Regions from separate parts of the Corallincola luteus genome, predicted to be linked through region 2. Evidence: predicted binding sites of a transcription regulator. Region 2 holds the regulator's gene; each other region holds the start of a gene.
The links. The regulator sigma-54, encoded in region 2, starts transcription at its own class of promoters, with help from an activator protein. The targets are predictions, from matches to a motif close to GTTGGCACGNNNNTNGNNT.
Positions count from the first base shown of each region.

Region 1: a site for sigma-54 is predicted at 3,527-3,545, ahead of glnA (glutamate--ammonia ligase). Genes of this name have one in related genera too.
Region 3: a site for sigma-54 is predicted at 1,881-1,899, ahead of EZV61_RS00685 (TorF family putative porin). Genes of this name have one in related genera too.
Region 4: a site for sigma-54 is predicted at 2,799-2,817, ahead of EZV61_RS05145 (FlgO family outer membrane protein). Genes of this name have one in related genera too.

Region 1 covers NZ_SJXE01000002.1:271,219-276,370, forward strand. The annotation lists gene glnG (nitrogen regulation protein NR(I)) at 1-232, opposite strand, end outside; gene glnL (nitrogen regulation protein NR(II)) at 242-1,324, opposite strand; gene EZV61_RS07660 (DUF4124 domain-containing protein) at 1,413-1,937, opposite strand; gene glnA (glutamate--ammonia ligase) at 2,064-3,473, opposite strand; gene typA (translational GTPase TypA) at 3,929-5,152, shown strand, end outside.
Region 2 covers NZ_SJXE01000003.1:68,317-73,468, forward strand. The annotation lists gene EZV61_RS08350 (HPr family phosphocarrier protein) at 1-71, opposite strand, end outside; gene rapZ (RNase adapter RapZ) at 77-949, opposite strand; gene ptsN (PTS IIA-like nitrogen regulatory protein PtsN) at 946-1,395, opposite strand; gene hpf (ribosome hibernation promoting factor) at 1,404-1,691, opposite strand; gene EZV61_RS08370 (RNA polymerase factor sigma-54) at 1,723-3,219, opposite strand; gene lptB (LPS export ABC transporter ATP-binding protein) at 3,309-4,034, opposite strand; gene lptA (lipopolysaccharide transport periplasmic protein LptA) at 4,038-4,568, opposite strand; gene lptC (LPS export ABC transporter periplasmic protein LptC) at 4,552-5,118, opposite strand; gene kdsC (3-deoxy-manno-octulosonate-8-phosphatase KdsC) at 5,115-5,152, opposite strand, start outside.
Region 3 covers NZ_SJXE01000001.1:163,182-168,333, forward strand. The annotation lists gene EZV61_RS00670 (Dam family site-specific DNA-(adenine-N6)-methyltransferase) at 1-436, shown strand, start outside; gene EZV61_RS19675 (DUF2970 domain-containing protein) at 439-714, opposite strand; gene EZV61_RS00680 (hypothetical protein) at 650-973, opposite strand; gene EZV61_RS00685 (TorF family putative porin) at 1,131-1,841, opposite strand; gene rpe (ribulose-phosphate 3-epimerase) at 2,131-2,799, shown strand; gene EZV61_RS00695 (phosphoglycolate phosphatase) at 2,800-3,501, shown strand; gene trpS (tryptophan--tRNA ligase) at 3,535-4,539, shown strand; gene EZV61_RS00705 (anthranilate synthase component II) at 4,687-5,152, shown strand, end outside.
Region 4 covers NZ_SJXE01000001.1:1,169,902-1,175,053, reverse strand. The annotation lists gene flgN (flagellar protein FlgN) at 1-359, shown strand, start outside; gene EZV61_RS05160 (hypothetical protein) at 386-784, opposite strand; gene EZV61_RS05155 (LPP20 family lipoprotein) at 940-1,398, opposite strand; gene EZV61_RS05150 (FlgO family outer membrane protein) at 1,416-2,042, opposite strand; gene EZV61_RS05145 (FlgO family outer membrane protein) at 2,134-2,715, opposite strand; gene EZV61_RS05140 (flagellar assembly protein T N-terminal domain-containing protein) at 2,950-4,125, shown strand; gene EZV61_RS05135 (efflux RND transporter permease subunit) at 4,254-5,152, opposite strand, start outside.

The sequences.
Region 1 (5,152 bases), on a different contig from region 2:
CGGGAATATCCGACCCGACATCATGGATCCTGTCTAACAGCGTCAGGCCATCCATATTTGGCATGCGCACGTCAGACAGAACGACATCTGGGGTCTGATAGCGAAGCTGTTGCAGCGCATCCTCGCCTGATTCAAAGCTACTTACATTAATTTCTGCTGCTGCGAGAGCGCGTTCAAGTACCCATCTAATTGAACTATCGTCATCGACGATCCAAACCTGTGCGTCAGTCATACTGCTCCCTTATTTCCTGATTGGCAGGTGAATAATGAATTCGGTGTGTCCGGGCCAGCTAATGCATTCAATGCGGCCCTTGTGTTGTGTGATCAATGTTTGTGCAATGGAGAGGCCAAGCCCTGTCCCGTCAGCCTTTCCTGTCACCATGGGGTAGAACAGAGTGTCTTGCAGGGCTGGAGGGATACCAGGGCCGTTGTCTGTGATTTTTATTTCGGCAACCAGTCTGTAGCGTTCGCCGTTCAGAGTTATCTGGCTGGCTGAACGGGTTGAAACGTTGATTGTGCCTTTGCCATGCATCGCCTCAACGGCGTTCTTAACGATATTCAGAACAGCTTGCTCGAGCTGTTCTGGATCCATTTCGATATCGGGTAAGCTTGGATCATAGTCACGGTTGACGACTAACTGATCTAAGCCTTCCATGTTCACTAATTGGCAAACTTTCTCTAGCACCATATGAATATTATGGGACTTATGGGTAGAGGGGCGTTGTGGTCCAAGCAGCCTATCGACTAGATTTCTAAGCCGATCAGCTTGCTCTATGATCACGCCGGTAAACTCTTTTAGCTCTGGGCTTGGTAGCTCTTTTTCCAGTAGCTGCGCCGCGCCTCTTAACCCACCTAGCGGGTTTTTAATTTCATGAGCTAAGCCTCGGACGAGCTCCCTTGCTGCTTGTTGTTGGCTGGCCTGATAAAGCTCATGGCTGATTTTCTTTTGCTGATCGATCTGCTTAAGCTCGAGTAGCGCATAGCGTTGGTCGCCGCGTTCAAAAGGAGAGACCGTGACATCAACAGCGATGTGGATGCCATCTTGTTTAACCATTGAGACGTCGCTGTCTGTAAAGCTATTGCCAAGGGTCAGTGTCTCGTTGATCAGCTGGATATCGAGAGAGAGGTGTTCAAATAGCTTAGGTAGCGGTTCGCCAATCAGCCGACGCGAACTTTGTTCAAGTAATTGTTCGCCCGCCGAATTGATGTAACGAATGACCAAGTGGTGATCGAGAAGAATAATAGCGGTGCTGAGAACATCTAGCAGGGTGGTTGTCACCCCTGACAAGGCGTTCTGATGTGATCCGTTCTGCTGTGAGAGCACGGTGCGTCTTCCCCATGTGTCGCACCAATTTGGTGCGAATGCACCTGCACTCTAGCACTTTACTCAGCTTGCTGCACTTTCCTTGTGCTTAGCGAGCTTGTAATACCGAGGCGCGGTGCAGATAAATGATCCGTACCGGGGAGGATGCAATAACCTTGCCTCTTTGATCTAGCAGTTCTAACTTTAATTTATGTTCGCCGCGATTAACATTCATCAAATGAAATACTGGTTCATCTTCAGATGTGCCTAGTACTTGATCATTGACTTTAAGACGATAGCTGTAGCCATCTTGGATCTCAGGTTCGACCTGACCAACGACAGAAAGCCGGCCCATGTTGTCACGGACTGTAGCTTCATTGTGGGGCGAACGAATAGATACCTTGAACGAAGTTTTGCCTTCCGGGCCTTTATTCGTTTCGATAACACCATCATTCAATCGAGGGATCACATTAGTGCCAACCTTAGGTTGCACCTGCTGTGCTTTGTTCCCTTGCACTGGTTTATCTGAGTAGTGGACGACACCGTTAGCGTCTTTCCATGTGTAGAGTTTACCCGCGTGAGCGGTTGCTGCACCTAACAGACACAAGAGCAAGGCGATGCGTTTTACGACCATAACTTTTCACCTTTTTCCTACATATCTCTTACTATATTTGGGATCGACTAGTTTGTCACCATCAAAAAGCGCTGTCGAAAAAAAAGCCCACTTTTCAGTGGGCTTTTGTGAGGATGGTCAACTTACTTACACGCTGTAGTACATGTCGAATTCTACAGGGTGAGTCGTTGAGTTCAGCAACTCAACTTCGTCTTGCTTCAACGCGATGTATGCGTCAATGCTGTCATCACTCATTACGCCGCCAGCAGTCAAGAACTCACGGTCAGCATCGAGTGCAGCCAGAGCTTCTTCCAGTGAAGCAGCAACAGTTGGGATGGCCAACGCTTCTTCTTTTGGCAGGTCGTATAGATCTTTGTCCATTGCTTCGCCTGGATCGATCTGGTTCTTAATTCCGTCTAGGCCAGCCATCAACATCGCTGTGAATGACAGGTAAGGGTTACCAGTTGGATCAGGGAAACGAACTTCGATGCGGCGTGCTTTCGGGCTCGGTACCACAGGGATACGGATAGAAGCAGAACGGTTACGTGCAGAGTATGCCAGCATAACAGGAGCTTCGAAGCCTGGAACCAAACGCTTATAAGAGTTGGTTGAAGCGTTCGCGAATGCGTTGATCGCGCGAGCGTGCTTAATGATACCACCGATGTACCACAGCGCTTCTTGCGACAGACCGCCGTACTTGTCACCAGCAAAGATGTTTTCTCCGCCTTTGCTCAAAGACTGGTGAACGTGCATGCCTGAACCGTTGTCACCAACGATTGGCTTAGGCATGAAGGTCGCAGTCTTACCATACAGGTGCGCCACGTTGTGGACGACATACTTGTAGATCTGAACTTCATCAGCTTTTTCAACCAAGCTGTTGAACTTACATGCGATTTCGTTCTGACCAGCGGTAGCAACTTCATGGTGGTGAGCTTCAACAACCAAGCCCATGTCTTCCATCACGATACACATTGCTGAGCGGATGTTGTGACCTGAATCTACAGGAGGTACAGGGAAGTAACCGCCTTTTACGCCTGGGCGGTGACCCAGGTTGCCGTCTGCATATTCTTTACCGCTGTTCCACTTAGATTCTTCTGAATCTAACTTATAGAAGCTACCGCTCATGTCGGTGTGGAAGCGAACATCATCAAACATGAAGAATTCTGGCTCAGGACCGATGAACACATCGTCGGCAATGCCAGTTGACTTCAGGTATTCAACACCACGTTTGGCAACAGAGCGTGGATCACGGTCGTAGCCAGCCAATGTATCTGGTTCTAAGATGTCGCAACGGACGATTAACGTAGACTCTTCTGAGAATGGGTCTAATACCGCAGTTGATACGTCAGGCATCAGTACCATGTCTGATTCGTTAATGCCTTTCCAGCCAGAGATCGATGAGCCATCGAACATCTTGCCCTCTTCGAAGAATTCTTCGTCGATTTGGCTTACTGGGATACTCACGTGCTGCTCTTTACCTTTTGTGTCGGTAAAACGCAGATCAATGAATCTTACTTCTTCTGATTTAATCAGTTCGAGAACATTTGCGACTGACATCCTAGTTCATCCTCCGGTGTCAATGTTTAGATATATTGAAGCTTGCGCTTCAAAAGCGAAATTCGTGCCACTATATTATGTGGCTGTTTTAAAACAATTAATTTACTTTTCTGGGATCTAAAGGTGATAGAGTTTGCACTGTAATTGTGCGTCTCTGCACCACCATGATGCATAGTGCCAATCTGGTGCTATATCCCATAACGTAAAGAGGGGTATACAGATATCACACTTTTGGTTAGTGAGAAATCTAACTTCTTTCAAGTTGATTGCCGTTTATAAAAATAAATATCAAAGGTGATTTTTAACCCTTTGTTTATAAAGGAAATATTGATTATTCATGCAAAATATCCATTTTTGACTATCTTTTGCACGATTAAAAAATGGGATTTAAGTCACGTCGCCTATACAATAGGCGCCCTTTGTAAAGACCACCCTTATTAGATGGAAGGCCTCAGGTGATCGAGAAGCTACGTAATATCGCCATTATTGCCCACGTAGACCATGGTAAAACTACCTTGGTTGATAAGCTGTTAGCGCAGTCGGGTACCCTTAACGAACGTGCCAATCATGGTGAGCGTGTGATGGACTCCAACGAGTTGGAGCAGGAGCGTGGGATCACGATCCTGGCTAAGAACACCGCCATCCATTGGAACGACTATCATATTAATATCATCGATACTCCTGGACACGCTGACTTCGGTGGTGAGGTTGAGCGCGTATTGTCAATGGCAGATTCTGTACTGCTATTGGTTGATGCTGTTGATGGCCCCATGCCGCAAACCCGCTTTGTAACGCAAAAAGCGTTTGCTCAGGGACTCAAGCCGATTGTCGTTGTTAACAAAATTGACCGCCCAGGTGCTCGTCCTGACTGGGTTATCGATCAGGTATTTGACCTGTTTGATAATTTAGGTGCCACTGATGAGCAGCTAGATTTCCCGATTGTCTATGCTTCAGCTCTTAATGGTTTTGCCACGTTAGAAGTGGACGACGCCAGTGATGATATGACGCCGCTGTTTGAAACTATCGTCGAAAAGGTTGCCCCCCCAGAAGCGACTCAGGATGCGCCGTTCCAGATGCAGATTTCACAGCTGGACTACTCTAGCTATGTTGGTGTTATCGGTGTTGGTCGCATAACCAAAGGCCGCGTTAAGACAAATCAACAGGTAACTATCGTTGGTGCTGACGGTAAGCAGCGCAATGGTAAAGTGGGCCAGGTACTGGGCTATCTTGGATTAGAGCGACATGAAGTCGAAGATGCTGCTGCTGGTGACATCATCGCTATCACAGGTCTTGGTGAACTTAAGATCTCTGACACTCTGTGCGATCCGAGTGCGATTGAAGCATTACCACCGCTCAGTGTTGATGAACCAACAGTGACCATGACTTTCCAGGTAAACACCTCTCCGTTTGCTGGCTTGGATGGTAAATATGTCACGTCACGTAACATCCTTGACCGTCTGGAAGAAGAGCTGGTTCATAACGTTGCACTGCGTGTAGAGCAGATGCCGGATCCGGATAAGTTTCGTGTGTCTGGTCGTGGTGAGCTTCACTTGGCGATCCTTATTGAAAACATGCGCCGAGAAGGTTACGAGCTGGCCGTATCGCGTCCAGAAGTTATCTTGCGTGAAGTCGATGGTCAGTTAGAAGAACCGTTTGAAACTATGACGGTTGATGTTGAG
Region 2 (5,152 bases):
TTGGTTGCTGCACGGGCATGCAAACCCAGTTTGTTTTTTATCAGTAGTTTCTTTTCAATGCGTTGTGTCATAAAGACTAATGACCTAGTTCTCGGTGACGGATCTGAATTTCGTTACGTAACTCTTTGAACTGCTTTGCCAATGTTTCGGCAATGAACACAGAGCGGTGTTGTCCACCGGTGCAACCGATAGCGACGGTTACATAGCTTCGATTGTTCAGTTCCAGATGTGGCAACCAGGTATTGAGTAAGTTGTTTATCTGCCAGATGAATTTGGCCACGATCGGTTGGCGGCTAAAAAACTGCTCAACTGGGGCGTCTAATCCGGTCATGGGGCGTAGTTCTGGTTCCCAATGGGGGTTGGGTAAGAATCGTGCATCAAACACATAATCAGCGTCTTGCGGAATACCGTATTTAAAGCCAAAGGACTCAAATACTAAAACCAGATGGCGATCAGCATTGCCTAGTAACCGTTCTCGCACCAGATCGCTGAGTTGATGTATCGACAGCTGAGAGCTGTCTATCTGAAGATCGGCACGGGAGATAAGCGGTTCAAGTAAACGCTGCTCTGCTTCAATCGCTTGCTCCAGAGATACACCATGCTTGGAGAGTGGGTGGAGCCGTCGAGTTTCGCTAAAGCGCTGGATCAATGCACTCTGCTGCGCATCCATAAACAGAACCGTACAGCGGCATTGCTGACATAAAAGGTCGAGAATTGTTTCCAGCGTATGTGGGTCTTCGGGCAGGTTTCTGACGTCAATGCTGACGGCGATATCGCTATAGTGCCCACTTACTTGAGCAACCAGTGTCGGTAGCATGGCTACCGGGAGGTTGTCGACACAGTAGTGACCTAAATCCTCCAATACGCGAAGCGCAACACTTTTGCCTGAGCCTGAGCGGCCACTGACAATCGTTAGTTTGGGTTTTGCGGCCACGTCAGTGCTGGTCATGAATCGGTGATGATTTCGTATAATTGTTGATCGTTAGCGGCACAGCGGAGCTGTTTGAGGACTTGTTTATCTGACAATTTGGCGGCGATAGCCGACAAGGTCTTCAGATGTTCCTGACAACTCTGTTCTGGAACCAAGAGGGCGAAAATCAGATCCACCGGTTTGTTATCAATTGCATCAAAGGCGATAGGCTCATCGCACTGCAATAACACGGCGACTGCTTTATTGGCGTTAGTGATCCTACCGTGGGGAATGGCAATGCCGTTACCTATACCGGTACTGCCTTTCTTTTCACGTTCTAGAATACTTTCGAAAATGGCTTTGTGGCCATGTTCTGGCAAGTGCTTGGCTGCCAATTCACTGGCCATTTCTAATATTCGTTTCTTACTTGAACCATGGACTGCACTTCGGGTGCAGTCCAGGCTAAGTATGGATGATATATCCATAGACATCTCTAGTGAGCGTTTAGCTTTTCTTTGTGTTTTATTACTTGCCGATCGAGTTTATCGATCAACGAGTCGATAGCTGCATACATATCACGATGCTCTGCATTCGCAAAGATCTCTCCACCATTTAGGTGCAGTGTGGCTTCGGCTTTTTGGGTTAATTTCTCAACATTGAGGATCACGTGGACATTGTTGATGTGGTCAAAGTGGCGCTCTAATTTACTAAATTTTCCGTCGACATACTCTCGCAGAGAGTCTGTTACTTCTACATGATGGCCGGTAAGATTGATTTGCATAGACCTCATCCTTATTTAGTTTTATTGCCTGCTATAGCAGGCTTTTTCGCTGATTTGACGGTGGAATAGACAAGGATTCCCGATACTTCGCAATGGTTCTCCGCGCTACCTGAATTCCCTGATCTGCCAGTAGGTCAGCAATCTTGCTATCTGACAAAGGCTTATTAGGGATTTCTGCCGCCACAAGTTTCTTGATTAACGCTCTAATTGCCGTTGAAGAACATTCTCCGCCACTTTCAGTACTGACATGACTGGAGAAGAAATACTTGAGTTCGAAAATACCCCGTGGGGTATGCATATATTTTTGCGTGGTTACCCGAGAGATGGTGGACTCGTGCATATCAACCGCTAAGGCAATATCATTGAGTACCATTGGCTTCATCGCTTCATCGCCGTACTCAAAGAAGTCGCGTTGGAACTGTACGATACAGTTGGCGACCTTGAGTAGGGTGTCGTTACGACTTTCCAAACTTTTGATGAACCACTTCGCTTCCTGCAGATGAGAGCGTATATATTGACTGTCAGTGGTGTTCTTTACCGTCCGGCTCATCGCTGCGTATTGCTGATTCACTTTCAGCTTGGGTACCGAGTCAGGGTTTAGCTCAACCACCCAACGTCCAGCTTTTTTCATTACCGACACATCTGGGATCACATATTGCTCATCACCGCTGATCACTGCGCTGCCGGGGCGCGGATTCAACGATTGGATCACCCGCAGAACTTCACGTAGCTGGTCTTCTTTCAGTTTGGTCTTGCGCATCAATTGGCGATAATCCCGGCTGGCTAGCAGGTCAATATACTGGCCAATAACCTGGCGGCACTCTTTTAGCCAAGGTGTCTCTTTGGCAAACTGATTGAGTTGTACCAGCAGACACTCCTGCAATGTGCGGGCACCTACGCCAATGGGGTCGAACAGTTGTACTCGCTTAATGACCGCTTCTACTTCATCAAGTTCGATATCTTCCTGCCCTAAAGAAGTAAGAATATCGTCGGCGGTGACCGTCAGGTAACCCGATTCATCAATCCCATCGATTATCGATGTCGCAATGGCTCTGTCGACATCTGTGAACGGGGTTAATTGCATCTGCCATTCCAGATGATCTTGCAACGACTCTGTGGTTTCGCCTTGATAGGTAAAGTCGGCGTCATCACTGAACGAGGAACCTGAAACGGGCGCTGCTGAAAGGTGGTCATCCCAGGTTGTATCGGTAGGCAGTTCTTCATTGATTTGTTGTTGGTTGAGCGCCTCAGATGTTTCCATGGCTGCATCTTCGCGCTCTTCCGACTGATTATTTTCAGCATTAGCCGTGGTTTGTTCCAGCTTGTCTGTCGCGGTATGGCTTTCACCATTAAGTTGCTCACTGGTTTCTTCCGCTTCGTTTTGCTCGAGTAGCGGATTATTATCCAGCGCTTCTTGGATCTCTTGCTGAAGGTCGAGCGTCGACAATTGCAATAGCCGGATTGCTTGCTGCAATTGCGGCGTCATGGTGAGTTGCTGACCTAAACGTAACTGTAATGACGGTTTCATCTACTTCCGTGACATTTAAAATAATGCTGTTGCTGTCATCGTTAATCGGCACTCAAAAGAGCCCGATGTATCAACGCTGGTTACTTACACTATAGCCGGAATTGTTCCCCGAGATATACGTCTCGTACCTTTTGGTCGGCTAACACTTGTTCCGGTTTTCCTTCGGCGATTAACTCTCCGTGGCTAACGATATAAGCATATTCGCACACATCGAGTGTTTCTCGCACGTTATGATCAGTGATCAATACACCGAGACCACGGTCTCTTAGGTGTTGAATAATCTTTTTTATATCCGTGACTGAGATAGGGTCTACGCCAGCGAAAGGCTCATCCAACAGCACGAACCTAGGCTCCACAGCCAGCGCTCTGGCAATCTCTACTCGGCGGCGTTCACCACCTGACAGTGACATACCTAAGCTATCTCTGATGTGAGTGATGCTAAACTCTTCTAGCAGATGTTCCAAGGTTTCCGTGCGCTGTAACCGGCTTAACTCTGGACGGGTTTGCAGTACTGCCATGATGTTGTCAGCGACACTGAGCTTACGAAAAATGGAGGACTCCTGTGGCAGGTAACCGATCCCCTTGCGCGCTCTGATATGCATGGGTGAAAGGGTCACATCTTCATCGTCAATCGTGATGCGCCCTTTATCGTTGGGTACCAGTCCAACCACCATATAGAAGGTGGTTGTTTTACCTGCCCCATTCGGTCCCAATAAGCCAACTATTTGGCCATCATTCAGCGCTAAAGAGACATTCTTAACTACTTGTCTATCTTTGTAGCTCTTGGCTAATTGACTGGCTTTCAATGTCGCCATGGTTTATTCCTTACTTTCGCCGAGCTGTTGTTGCAGCTGTTCGGGGAGAAAAATGGTTGTCACGCGATCATCTTTATCTGTGCCACTTTCTGCGACCATTTTTTGTTTGGCGATATCGTAATGAATAGTTTCGCCTTTCACTACGCTGTCTTGCTGCGTCAGTACCGCTGCGCCAGTTAATTGGATAGTGTTATCTGCTAATCGGTAACGGATCTCTGCAGCTTCGGCATGCATTTTTTGACCATTTTCCAAGACCTGACTGAACTTCGCTGGTTTACCGACAGCGATGAGCACCTCTTTTCCTGCGCCTGCGGATTGCTCAACCTGCAAAGTGTCGGCAAAGATCTGTAATGTGCCTTGATTTACCGTGACGTCGTCAAAGAAGGAGATAATGCCTTTTTGAATATCGATACTTTGGCGTTTTGCATCCACGCGGACTTCTTTATGAAAGTCACTTTCAACGGCGCTTAGGGAAGCCGATGTGGTCAGCAATAAGCCGACTAAGCTGAAGGTGAATCTATTTTTCAGGTTCATAGGTCGCTTTTACATCATTTAGCACTTCGATGTGCTCTTGTTCGACGTTGCCCTTTAATCCAACTCCATCGAGTCGGTAGCCAGGCCCTTTTACTGTGACTGGTTGATCACTGCTGACATCATTGGTTGTCAGGTCTATGTCAACATAATCTGTCAGTAAGGTATTGGTTTGATTCTGTGCTGTTAGCATGGTGATCACAACATCTTCTGATAAACGCAGTAGGTTGTTTTGCTCTAATTCACCATGGCTTGCGTTTAAGGTCCAACCAGAACGCTTACCGCTTGGGTAGACGACTAACTTGGGCGCATCAAATTGCGTGAGAGTCATCGAACCATTGTAATACTTCATGTTGCTGGCCCAGATTTGATTCTCTAGCTGACCCTCTTGGTTGTAAATCCTGCTGCGCAGTGTTTTGGCCGTATAGTCAGGCCGCTGTTGTCCCTGATTCTCCGCATTAATATCGATCTCGGACTTTAGCAAACTCTGATAGTAGTAGAGCCCGATGGCAGCCCCAAACAGTATGACGGTAAAAAGAATAACCCGGTTCATATGCTCAAACCTTGGCTTGTCTCTAATTTGTCTT
Region 3 (5,152 bases), on a different contig from region 2:
TGTGCCTTTTGGTCGTTATAAGCGCCCATACTTTCCAGAAAAAGAGATGGCATTCTTTGCTGAGAAAGCGAAACGAGCCACGTTTACCTGTATGCCATTCGCCGAGGTGATGCGGGCTACCGGGCCAGGCGATGTCGTATACTGCGATCCTCCCTATTGGCCACTTAGCCCCACTGCCAGCTTTACCTCCTATCATGGTGCGGGATTCAATCGCGCCGAGCAGGAGTCTTTGGCGCTGGTAGCACAAGAGGTCTCCTCAAAAAACGGTGTGCCCGTATTAATCAGTAACCATGAGGTAACCGAGACGCGAGCACTTTATGCTCCTGCTAATCTAGATATAGTCCGTGTTAAGCGTACTATCAGTCGTAATGGGTCAGGGCGACAAAAGGTAAGTGAGTTGCTTGCTTTTTACGAGGGGCGGTTAGTCGCGGAATAGGCTTATTTATCTAGTACCCAGCTAACGACAGCTATCAGCGTTAGCACCAGCATTAATGCCATAACGATGCCAGCAATGATAAATGGCACAGGATTGTGGTACTGAAAATCTTGTTTTCTCGCCGCTTCACTTTGCACGCCAAAGAAAGCCGATACTACCGCTCTTATAGCTCGCAACGGGTGAACTGATATCGTCGGGAGTTGCAATTCAGCCCTAGCTCTGGGGTTCTTTCGGCGAGATAGGCTTATCAGTAGTATTCGAACGGGATAGGAGTTCAAGCAGATCGATGAAGTGATATTCCGCCGAACGACTATCGCCAGCTAACCATGCCCACCAGCTTTCATTTGATGCTTTGTTTTGCAATGAGCAGCGGTTTGCAGGGTGGCTGACCGGAAGGCTGGCGTCAAAAGTAATGCTCTCTGCTTCGCAGGAACATGCGTCACCCAGGCTTGTACTAGTGGGCCACTGATGGAAAGCAACAATAGAGCTTAAAACTACGGTTGCTGCACTTGATAAAAAGATCTTCGAACGAATCATTTCACTGCCTCCCTGACAGAGATACAAACAAATATACCACTGCTAATAAAGGGAAACTATGCTTGGAGTGTTAAATAAAGGTTAAATTTTGAGCGGTGTATGCTGTGACAAGAAATAACGCCGCCCGATGGCGGCGTTTATGTTACGGCTGTTGTTCTTACAGATCGAAGTCAACAGCGTAAGAAACAGCAACTTTAACATCGTCTAAGTTGCCGCCGTCGATGTCAGTTTTAGAAACCAACAGACCGAAGCCGCCTTTAGACAAGCTTACGCTGTAATCGGTATAGCTGTCGCCAAACCAATCTTCTGCAGAATCACCGCTGAAGTTACCTACGTGTAGGCCAAGCTCTAAGCCTTCTGAAATTTCAAAAGCGGCGTCAGCATAGACGTAAACCCAGTCATCATCCTGGCCGTCGCTGAATGCGTCATCGCCAGAGTTAACCAGTGTTGCTGCACCTACGGTGAAGTAAGAATAGCTAACAGAACCATATACCTCGCCTAAGTCGATTTCAGCGCTGTCGTCTGGGTATGCATAGTAGATGTAACCTACGTCATAACCGAAGTCACCAACTGCTCCTGCGTAGCCGAAGTAGAAGTCTGCTTCGTAAGATGCGTCGAGTCCGGTTACTTCATCACCACCAAAATCTACGTTTGATGCCCATGTACCTACATAGATACCTGAAGAATGTTCATAGTCGATGCCACCCTGTACGGCTGCGCCGTCATCAGTTTGGGTCACACCACGCCATAAGTAGTTGCTAGTTACGCTAGCGTTGGCTGACAAGCCTTCGATGGCGTATGCGTTAGTAGAAGCGAGTGCTGCAACACCCAAAACTGAGCTGATAGCTAAAGAAAGTGCTTTTTTCATTTTAGTATTTTCCTGGGTTTGGAATTATCGCTGTGGTTAAAGCGATCATCGTGCCAGTTTTTTTAAGGTTATGAAAAGTAATGGTTAATATGGTTTTTGGCCTTGGCGCCGCGGGAAGGGATATCAATTTTTGTAACATCATGGTGCATTAGTTTTACAAAACATTTATCGGTGCATTATTTTGGTGCGGCGCTTTAATTGAGTGCATCCTTCGCGAAAACTGGAGCTGAAAAACTGCCTACTTTTTAGTACACTGCGTCTCTCTTAATAGCTCGGCGAGAAACCACTCATGCAACCTTATCTACTTGCTCCCTCTATCTTATCTGCAGATTTGGCCCGTTTAGGTGAAGAGGTCACCCATGTGCTTGAGGCGGGGGCGGACGTTGTGCATTTTGATGTGATGGATAATCATTACGTGCCGAATCTCACTTTCGGCCCGATGATTTGCCAGGCATTGCGAAACTATGGCGTGACTGCGCCAATCGATGTGCATTTGATGGTGTCACCGGTAGATGAGTTGATCGAACAGTTTGCCGATGCGGGCGCTAGTATGATCAGCTTTCATCCGGAGGCGAGCCAGCATGTCGATCGTTCGTTGCAACTGATCCGAGACAAGGGTTGTCAGGCCGGGTTGGTGTTGAATCCGGCAACGCCACTGCAGGTGTTGGACTATGTATGGGACCGTTTGGACTTTATTTTATTGATGTCAGTTAACCCTGGGTTTGGTGGGCAGGCGTTTATCCCTGCAACGCTGGCTAAGATCGAAGCGGTGAAACAGCAGATAGAGCAGCGTGGTCTGAATATTCGTTTAGCTGTCGATGGTGGCGTGAAACAGGACAATATTGTCGAGATCGCCAAAGCTGGCGCAGATATGTTTATTGCGGGTTCAGCCATTTTTGGCCAAGGTGACTATAACGAGGTGGTAGGCCAATTCCGTCAGAAGTTGGCCACCGTTTAAATGCCGTCGTCCTTTCGTCAGATCCGTGCCATTGCATTTGATCTCGATGGTACGCTTCTGCACAGCGCACCGGACCTGCACTACGCGGTTAACCAGATGCTGATTGAACTTGGCCGTGAACCGGTGTCACTAGGACAGGTAACGGGCTGGATCGGGAATGGTATTGAAGTCCTTGTGCAGCGTGCGCTCAGCCGTAGTTTCAAAGTTGATACTCGCTTGGAGCCAGAACTTGTTGAGCAGGCGTTGGGCTTGTTTAAGCTGCTTTATGCCAACGCACTACACCGCTTTAGCTCGCTATATCCTGATGTAGAAGCCGTGTTGATGGCGTTGAAAGCGGCAGGCATGAAACTGGCCATTGTTACTAATAAAGCGACTGAGTTTACCTTACCGTTAGTCCAACAGTTCGGTTTGTCAGGTTTGATTGACTTGGTGGTCTGTGGTGACACGCTGCCACAGAAAAAACCGCGTCCCGATCAGTTGCTATATTGTGCCGAGCATTTTGATATCTCCGCCACTGAGTTACTGATGGTGGGAGATTCTAGGAATGATATTCAAGCCGCAAAAGCAGCCTTGAGCCCGAGTATTGGCTTGACCTATGGCTACAACTACGGGGAAGATATCGCTCTTTGCAACCCGGATCGGGTACTTAATCAACTAGCGGAGCTCTCGGCGCTGTTATTATCTGTGCCTGAATCCGTGTAACTAATTTTTCAAAGCATTTGCAGGAACATTCACATGTCTAAACCCATCGTCCTTAGCGGCGCGCAGCCTTCCGGCGGTCTTACCATTGGTAACTATTTTGGCGCCATACGTAACTGGATTACGTTACAGCAGGATCATGAGTGCTTATTCATGCTGGTGGATCTGCATGCGATCACGGTCCGCCAAGAGCCAGCGCTGCTGCGCGAGCGTACTTTTGACGGCATGGCGCTGTATCTCGCTTGTGGTTTAGACCCACAACAGAGCAGCGTGTTTGTCCAGTCACATGTGCCAGAGCATGCTCAGTTAGCTTGGATATTGAACTGTTATACACAGATGGGTGAACTGAATCGAATGACTCAGTTTAAAGATAAGTCGCAGAAAAATGTCAACAATATCAATGTTGGCTTGTTTGGTTATCCGGTATTGATGGCGGCAGATGTATTACTGTATCAAGCCAATAAAGTACCTGTGGGCAATGACCAAAAACAGCATCTAGAGCTGACTCGCGATATCGCGACCCGTTTTAACAATCTTCATGGTGATACTTTTGTAGTACCGGACCCCTTTATCCCTGAAGTGGGGGCTCGGATCATGAGCCTGCAGGAGCCAGAGAAGAAGATGTCAAAATCGGATGATAACCCGAATAATTTTGTCTTGATGTTAGAGGAACCAAAGAAGATCGAGAAGAAGATTAAACGGGCGATGACCGATTCTGATGAGCAGGCGCGGATCTATTTCGATCAGCAAGAGAAAGCAGGTGTATCCAATCTGCTGACATTGCTGAGCTGCGCGACAGGAGAATCCGTGGAAAGTTTGGTGCCGCAATACGAAGATAAAATGTATGGCCACTTGAAGAAAGACGTTGCCGATGCTGTGGTCTCGATGTTGACGCCTATCCAACAACGCTATAAAGAGCTGCGTGAAGATGAAACGGCATTGACGCAGATAATGGCGGTAGGTGCAGAGAAGGCATCAGCGATCGCTTCTGAGACCTTAAAAACGGTGTATGAGCGCGTCGGTTTAGTCGCTCGTCCTTAAAGTATTGTTACCGCAATAGAAGGGCTGTCATTGAAGGCAGCCCTTTTCTTTTCAGACGATTGCTTGGCGTATGGCGAACGTCGGTTTTGCCTTAAGATTTATACTGAGGGTTGAGTCTATAGGCGGTTATAGAGTAGGTAGAGATAGATGCTGTTAATGATCGATAACTATGATTCGTTTACCTATAACCTGGTGCAGTATTTTATGGTGCTCGGCCAGCAGGTCGAGGTGGTTCGTAACGACGAAATAACGCTGGCTGAGATCGAGGCGCTAGCACCAGAGTATCTGGTGATCAGCCCGGGCCCCTGCACTCCTGATGACGCTGGTATCTCGCTGCCGGCTATCGAGTACTTTGCCGGTAAGCTGCCTATCTTGGGTGTTTGCTTAGGTCATCAAGCGTTGGGGCAAGTTTTCGGTGCGACAGTCACGCTTGCCAGACAGATGATGCACGGCAAGACCAGTGCCATTAGCCATCGTGGCGAAGGGATCTTTTGTGGATTATCGAACCCACTCACAGTGACCCGCTATCATTCGTTGGTGCTGGACGTTGCGAGCCTTCCCGACTGCCTTGAAGTGACCGCCTGGACTTGCGACAGCAATGGCAAGATGGATG
Region 4 (5,152 bases), on a different contig from region 2:
TGCTAAAAGAGGAGCTTGAGGCTCTAAAGCACCGCGATATAGAGAAAATCAACGACATCTCGCAACAGAAAACCCATCACTTGACCGCATTGCAACAAGCCGATGCGCAACTAGCCCCTTTACTCGCCAGCAAAGAGAACGCCAACCACAATGAGGCTCGGCAACAGATCGAACTGATGTTAGAAACCTGCAAGCAACTCAATGAGATTAACGGTCAAGCGTTAAAAATGAGTATGGCAGGATTAGCGCGATTACAGAGCATGCTGGCAGGTGTTAGAAATGAAAAAGCAGGGGTAACCTACGACCAAACAGGTCAGGCAAAATCCGGTGGCAAACTGGGGCATGGCTTTAAAGTTTAACTTTATCGCCCTGCCGCCTGGCAAGATTATTTAGTCGAATGACTGTCCGTTAGCTGCATCCAGCCGTGTTGTCGGTATTCAACTCGCTGTTCAACACGCCAAAATGCGTAACCCACTGGCGCCACTAACAACCAACTTAATGCTGAATCGCGGGTCGCGGCAAGTACCACACCACTAATACACACAATTAAAAAGGGTAACGCCTCATAGAGCCAAAACGGTCGGATCCGATCATGGACTCTGCGTTGATTCTTGCCATTATCTTTCCGCCGATAATTAGACCGCAAGATCCAAATATCAGCACCACCAAGAAATAACAAAATGGCAAACACTTGCCCCCAACCAAGCTCAAAACTGGCGATACCGATAAACCCAGCTGACAAATAAAGATAGGGAAGTAATTCATATACAGGGCGCTTCATCATTGCTGTCATCCTCGCGACGATGAAACTGGATAGCGTTACAGCAGCCTGCCAGTTCAGTTAACAGTTATCTAAAGGTTAGTGCAGGATTTTTGAAGCGGGTAATTTTTCATACCCGCTCAAGAAAAAATAAACTTGATACGATTTCACGGATAAGACTAATAGTACTGAACGTCGTGAATTCGACGGGGCGGATTAAGTGATTGATAGACACGCTGTACATCAGCCATGTCCAATTCCAGCTCCGTAGCATAGAGATCGCCTAATGGGTACGTTCTGATAACCCTAGCTCCGCGCACAACACCACTAACAGCTACTTGCAGGCGATCTTCCGACAGCTCACTGCCTCCCATGCTGCTGCCAGCAGTCACTTGTTGGCCATAAATCTGTTCAGCAAGTTCACGGTAAGCATCCAATTTAGACGCCCTTATCGCTTGCAACATTCGTGTATTTTCATCCAAGCCAGGCTGCGAGCTGATCGGGGCATAGCCAACGGCATGCAAAACTGGATAGTGATCTGGGGGCACAGATTCCCACTCCACATGCTTGTCAAACATCTGACTGCAGCCAGAAAGCACCAAGGACAAAAACAACATCACTGATATCTGAATATTCATCATAACTGCCTCTGTCATCACCCTTGTTTCATCAATTGCACACCGTCTCGCATACTACTCGGCGCGATCTCGGCGAGCAGCTCATTGGGGATAAATCCCTGAGCAGACCCGACCACAATTTTGCTGGCAATATCCACCAGTCGCACATTGACCTGCACCCCCTTAGACATCGGCTGCAGCGTTCCGCTAAGCACTTGCACTATGGGCAGGTCACCTTTTAATTGGTTGAAGTTACGACTAAAAACAAAATCTCCTGTCGACGTCACCTGGATGTCATTTCGCAGCTTAAAGTCGACGACTTTACAGCCCTGCTGTTGCATTTGAGTAATAAAACTTTCCGCTAATGCTGTGCCCAACGGAGAGCTGACATTTAACGTTTCAATATCGACAAAAGAAGCGACAGCCATCATTTTGAAGCAACGTTGCGACATCGTGCCAACAAGCTCTTCAGCCATCGCCTCAACATGACTACTGATCATGGCTGAACGACTTTTGCTTGCCCAAGCCTCATCAGACAGCGCATGGGTCGCCACCGGCTCAATTGGCATCCGAGGCTCCTCAGCAGACATTTGTGGTGTCTCCGTCGCGCATGCAGAGAGCATAGCGACGAGAAGCGGTAGATAACCATAGGATGCAAAACGCATACTGACCTCTTATAAAATGCGATTACCCTTAGTATCGGCAACCTAACTAAAGGCTTGAGTGTCTGGTCGAGCTAGCTCTAGCCTGTCTCCACTAGCCACCTTTACGAATAATCATTCCTGATTGCGGTTCACGAGCAACGTAGCCTCCCGCGGCAGGCATACCAGCTTGCTCCACAAACAGTGACAGCGGCAAAAATGTCGCCGCAGTTGCCACTATTGCCCGTGACTCAACGCCGACGATCCTTGCTGTGACCTGCATACCATTGCTACCGCGCACTAAAGTGCCAGTCAAAATATATTCAATAGGATGGCGATGCTGTAACCGCAGGTAATCTCGACTTAATGTGAAATCCCCTTGGGGTGTCACATCAATGTCTCCAGTAAACTTGAAATCGATTAAGGTCCAACCCATTTGCTGCAGTTCAACCATCACCAATTCAGATATCTGATTGCCATATATATCTGTACTTTCCAGCGTACCGATATCGACAAAACTGGTCACAGCAATCGGGGTCTTTGCTGACACATAACGGCTTGAACCAATCAGCTGCAGCGCCATCTGTTTCACATGCGTAGCAAGGTCTGCGGTCTGGATCGGTGGAGCTGACTCAGGAATATAAACAGCCTCCTCTTCGCTGGTCGAGCACGCGGCCAATCCCAGGCTTATGGCCATCACCAAGAGGATGCTTTGGAAAATTCTTAAAAGGCCCATCGGCTTCTCTACCCCACGTCAAAGGATTGTTCTCACCTAAAACAAAGCAAATGCTGTGCCATAGGCTCATAAATTTAGTCCCGCACGACTAACTGGCCTAATTTTTGCGAGCACCTTACACCATTAAAAGATAGTCATTGATTTGACACCGCGTTAGTCACTAACGCCTGCCGCCTCAACAGACTGGAGCAAATAATGAGAAACAAACTGCTAGCCTGCCTCCTGTTGCTTTTTAGCGCCCCGAGCCTAGGGATTTGGTATGAAGCAGAAGGCCGCGCAGCTATCTATTCAGGCGATGTCGCCAGTGCCAGAGAGCGAGCAACACAGCAAGCAATCCAAAATGCACTAGTTCTTGCCGGAGGAACGGTCACAAGCCTGCAAGAAGTTGCCGCCGGCAAAATCGTTAACGACCAATTTGAAATCCGCACAGCAGGAACCGTACGAGATGTGCGCGTGCTGTCGGAGCGTCGTAGCGGAGACACGCTGTTTATTACGATCCATGCTGATCTCTTTCCACAGCAGTTACAATGCCAGAACGGCAGATCAAGAAAGTCACTGCTGTTGACACGATTTAAGGTCAACGATCGGATCAATGCGCGCACTGGCAGCATTGATGAGATCGGTTTGCATACCAGCCAATGGCTGTACGACCATCTCAGAGCGGAGAGTCTGCACAGTTATCCAAAGCGCTGGTTAAATGAAATATCAACCTTTAACCCTTCCCTTTACAACAACCGCAGCGTGGTTTCACCGCTTCTACCGCTGGTCGTGACCGAGAAAACCAATACCCAGTTAGTACTATTTGCAGAGATCAGAGATCTCTCCTTCAATGGTGACCTGCCTGTTCGCAAATGGCAGCAGTGGCTCTACTCACCGCCAGAGCGGAATTTCGAATTGATGGTTTATCTTATCGATGGTATCAGTGGTGAACTGACGCTGGAGAGAAGCTATCGCAGTAAAGCCCCGTGGGAGTTTAAAGCAGAAGAAGCGGTGGCTTTAGGCTCTCGCCAGTTTTGGGAATCAGCCTACGGGAGCGCCGTCTCCGATGTCATGTCGCAGCTACTCACAGATATAGATACGACACTAAGCTGCACTCCAGGACGCGGACGCATCACCCATGTAAGGAACGACGCAGTTGAAGTCGATATCGGAGTCAGCAATGGCATCCGTGTTGGTGACCGACTAACCCTGCTGCACCGTGCTGCTCATGATGGGCAAGACAACCAGCAACACGTACGGCTTCTGCCTACCACCGTTCAGTTACGGATCACTGAATCCTATCAAAACCGCGCCGTTGCCCGAGTGACCGATCCGGCACTACTAAGCGGCGTTCAGATCCATGATCTGGTCGAACTTACCGGTACGCTTTAATTTCAGCGTTAGACCAGTATAATGCTGACCGCCGACCTCGTCGGCGGTAAAAATATTCGCTCCCGTGGCACAGCTGGATAGCGCGGCCCCTTAACCCCTGCAAGATTCCTCACAAAACTATTGATGCTTCAAGGGGATACTTCTTGAGCGCAATTAGCTACAACTAAGGAATTTAGCTTAACAGGCATCTGTGTGAGTAGTTTAAAAACTGGTGGTACAAAATAGAATGATAACAACGTTGTTAGTGCTGTCCCTCCAGCAATCGCAATCGCAAAAGGAGGCCAAAATCCACCTCCTGCCACAATCAGCGGTATGAAACCTCCAATTGTTGTGATTGTTGTGGATGTGATGTGCCGGGTACAACTCATTACAGCCGCAAGGATGGCGTCTGGTTCACCTTTGCTGGCTTGTGGACACGCGCTCAGCTCACTGATAATGACGATAGCAGCATTAATTGCTAATCCAACCACACCAAGCAACGCAATAATAACCGTAAAACCAAATGGATAACCAAAAAACCAAACCGACAGTATACCTAAGCCTGCTGCTAAGCCTGCAACGATAAAAATAACCGAGCTAAGGCGGAATGAATTAAATGACAACACGACCACCAATATCATCAGCACTAGAACTACAGAAACATTGCTAACGAGCTGATTGACCGAATCATCCCTTTCCTCAGCTTCACCTCCAAAGCCTATCTTATAACCTGCAGGAAACTTATATTGTTCTAGGGCCAGCTTAAACTCATCCAACACTACTTGTGGCAAAACACCGGCCTCTATATAGCCTTCAACGATATTCACTCTGAGACCATTTCTTCGCGTGATACCACCGCTGCCAGGAACCAGCTCAAGCTGAGCGAAGTCCATTACCGACATGCCAAGATTCGTGCTTTTGGCTGTGGTCGGAAATCGGAGCTTATTTAGATCATTGTAATTTTCTCGGTCTTCATCTAATACCTTCACACGAACAGGAATCGACTCAGTGTCTTCGATAACACTGCCACTTTCACGCCCGACCAGAG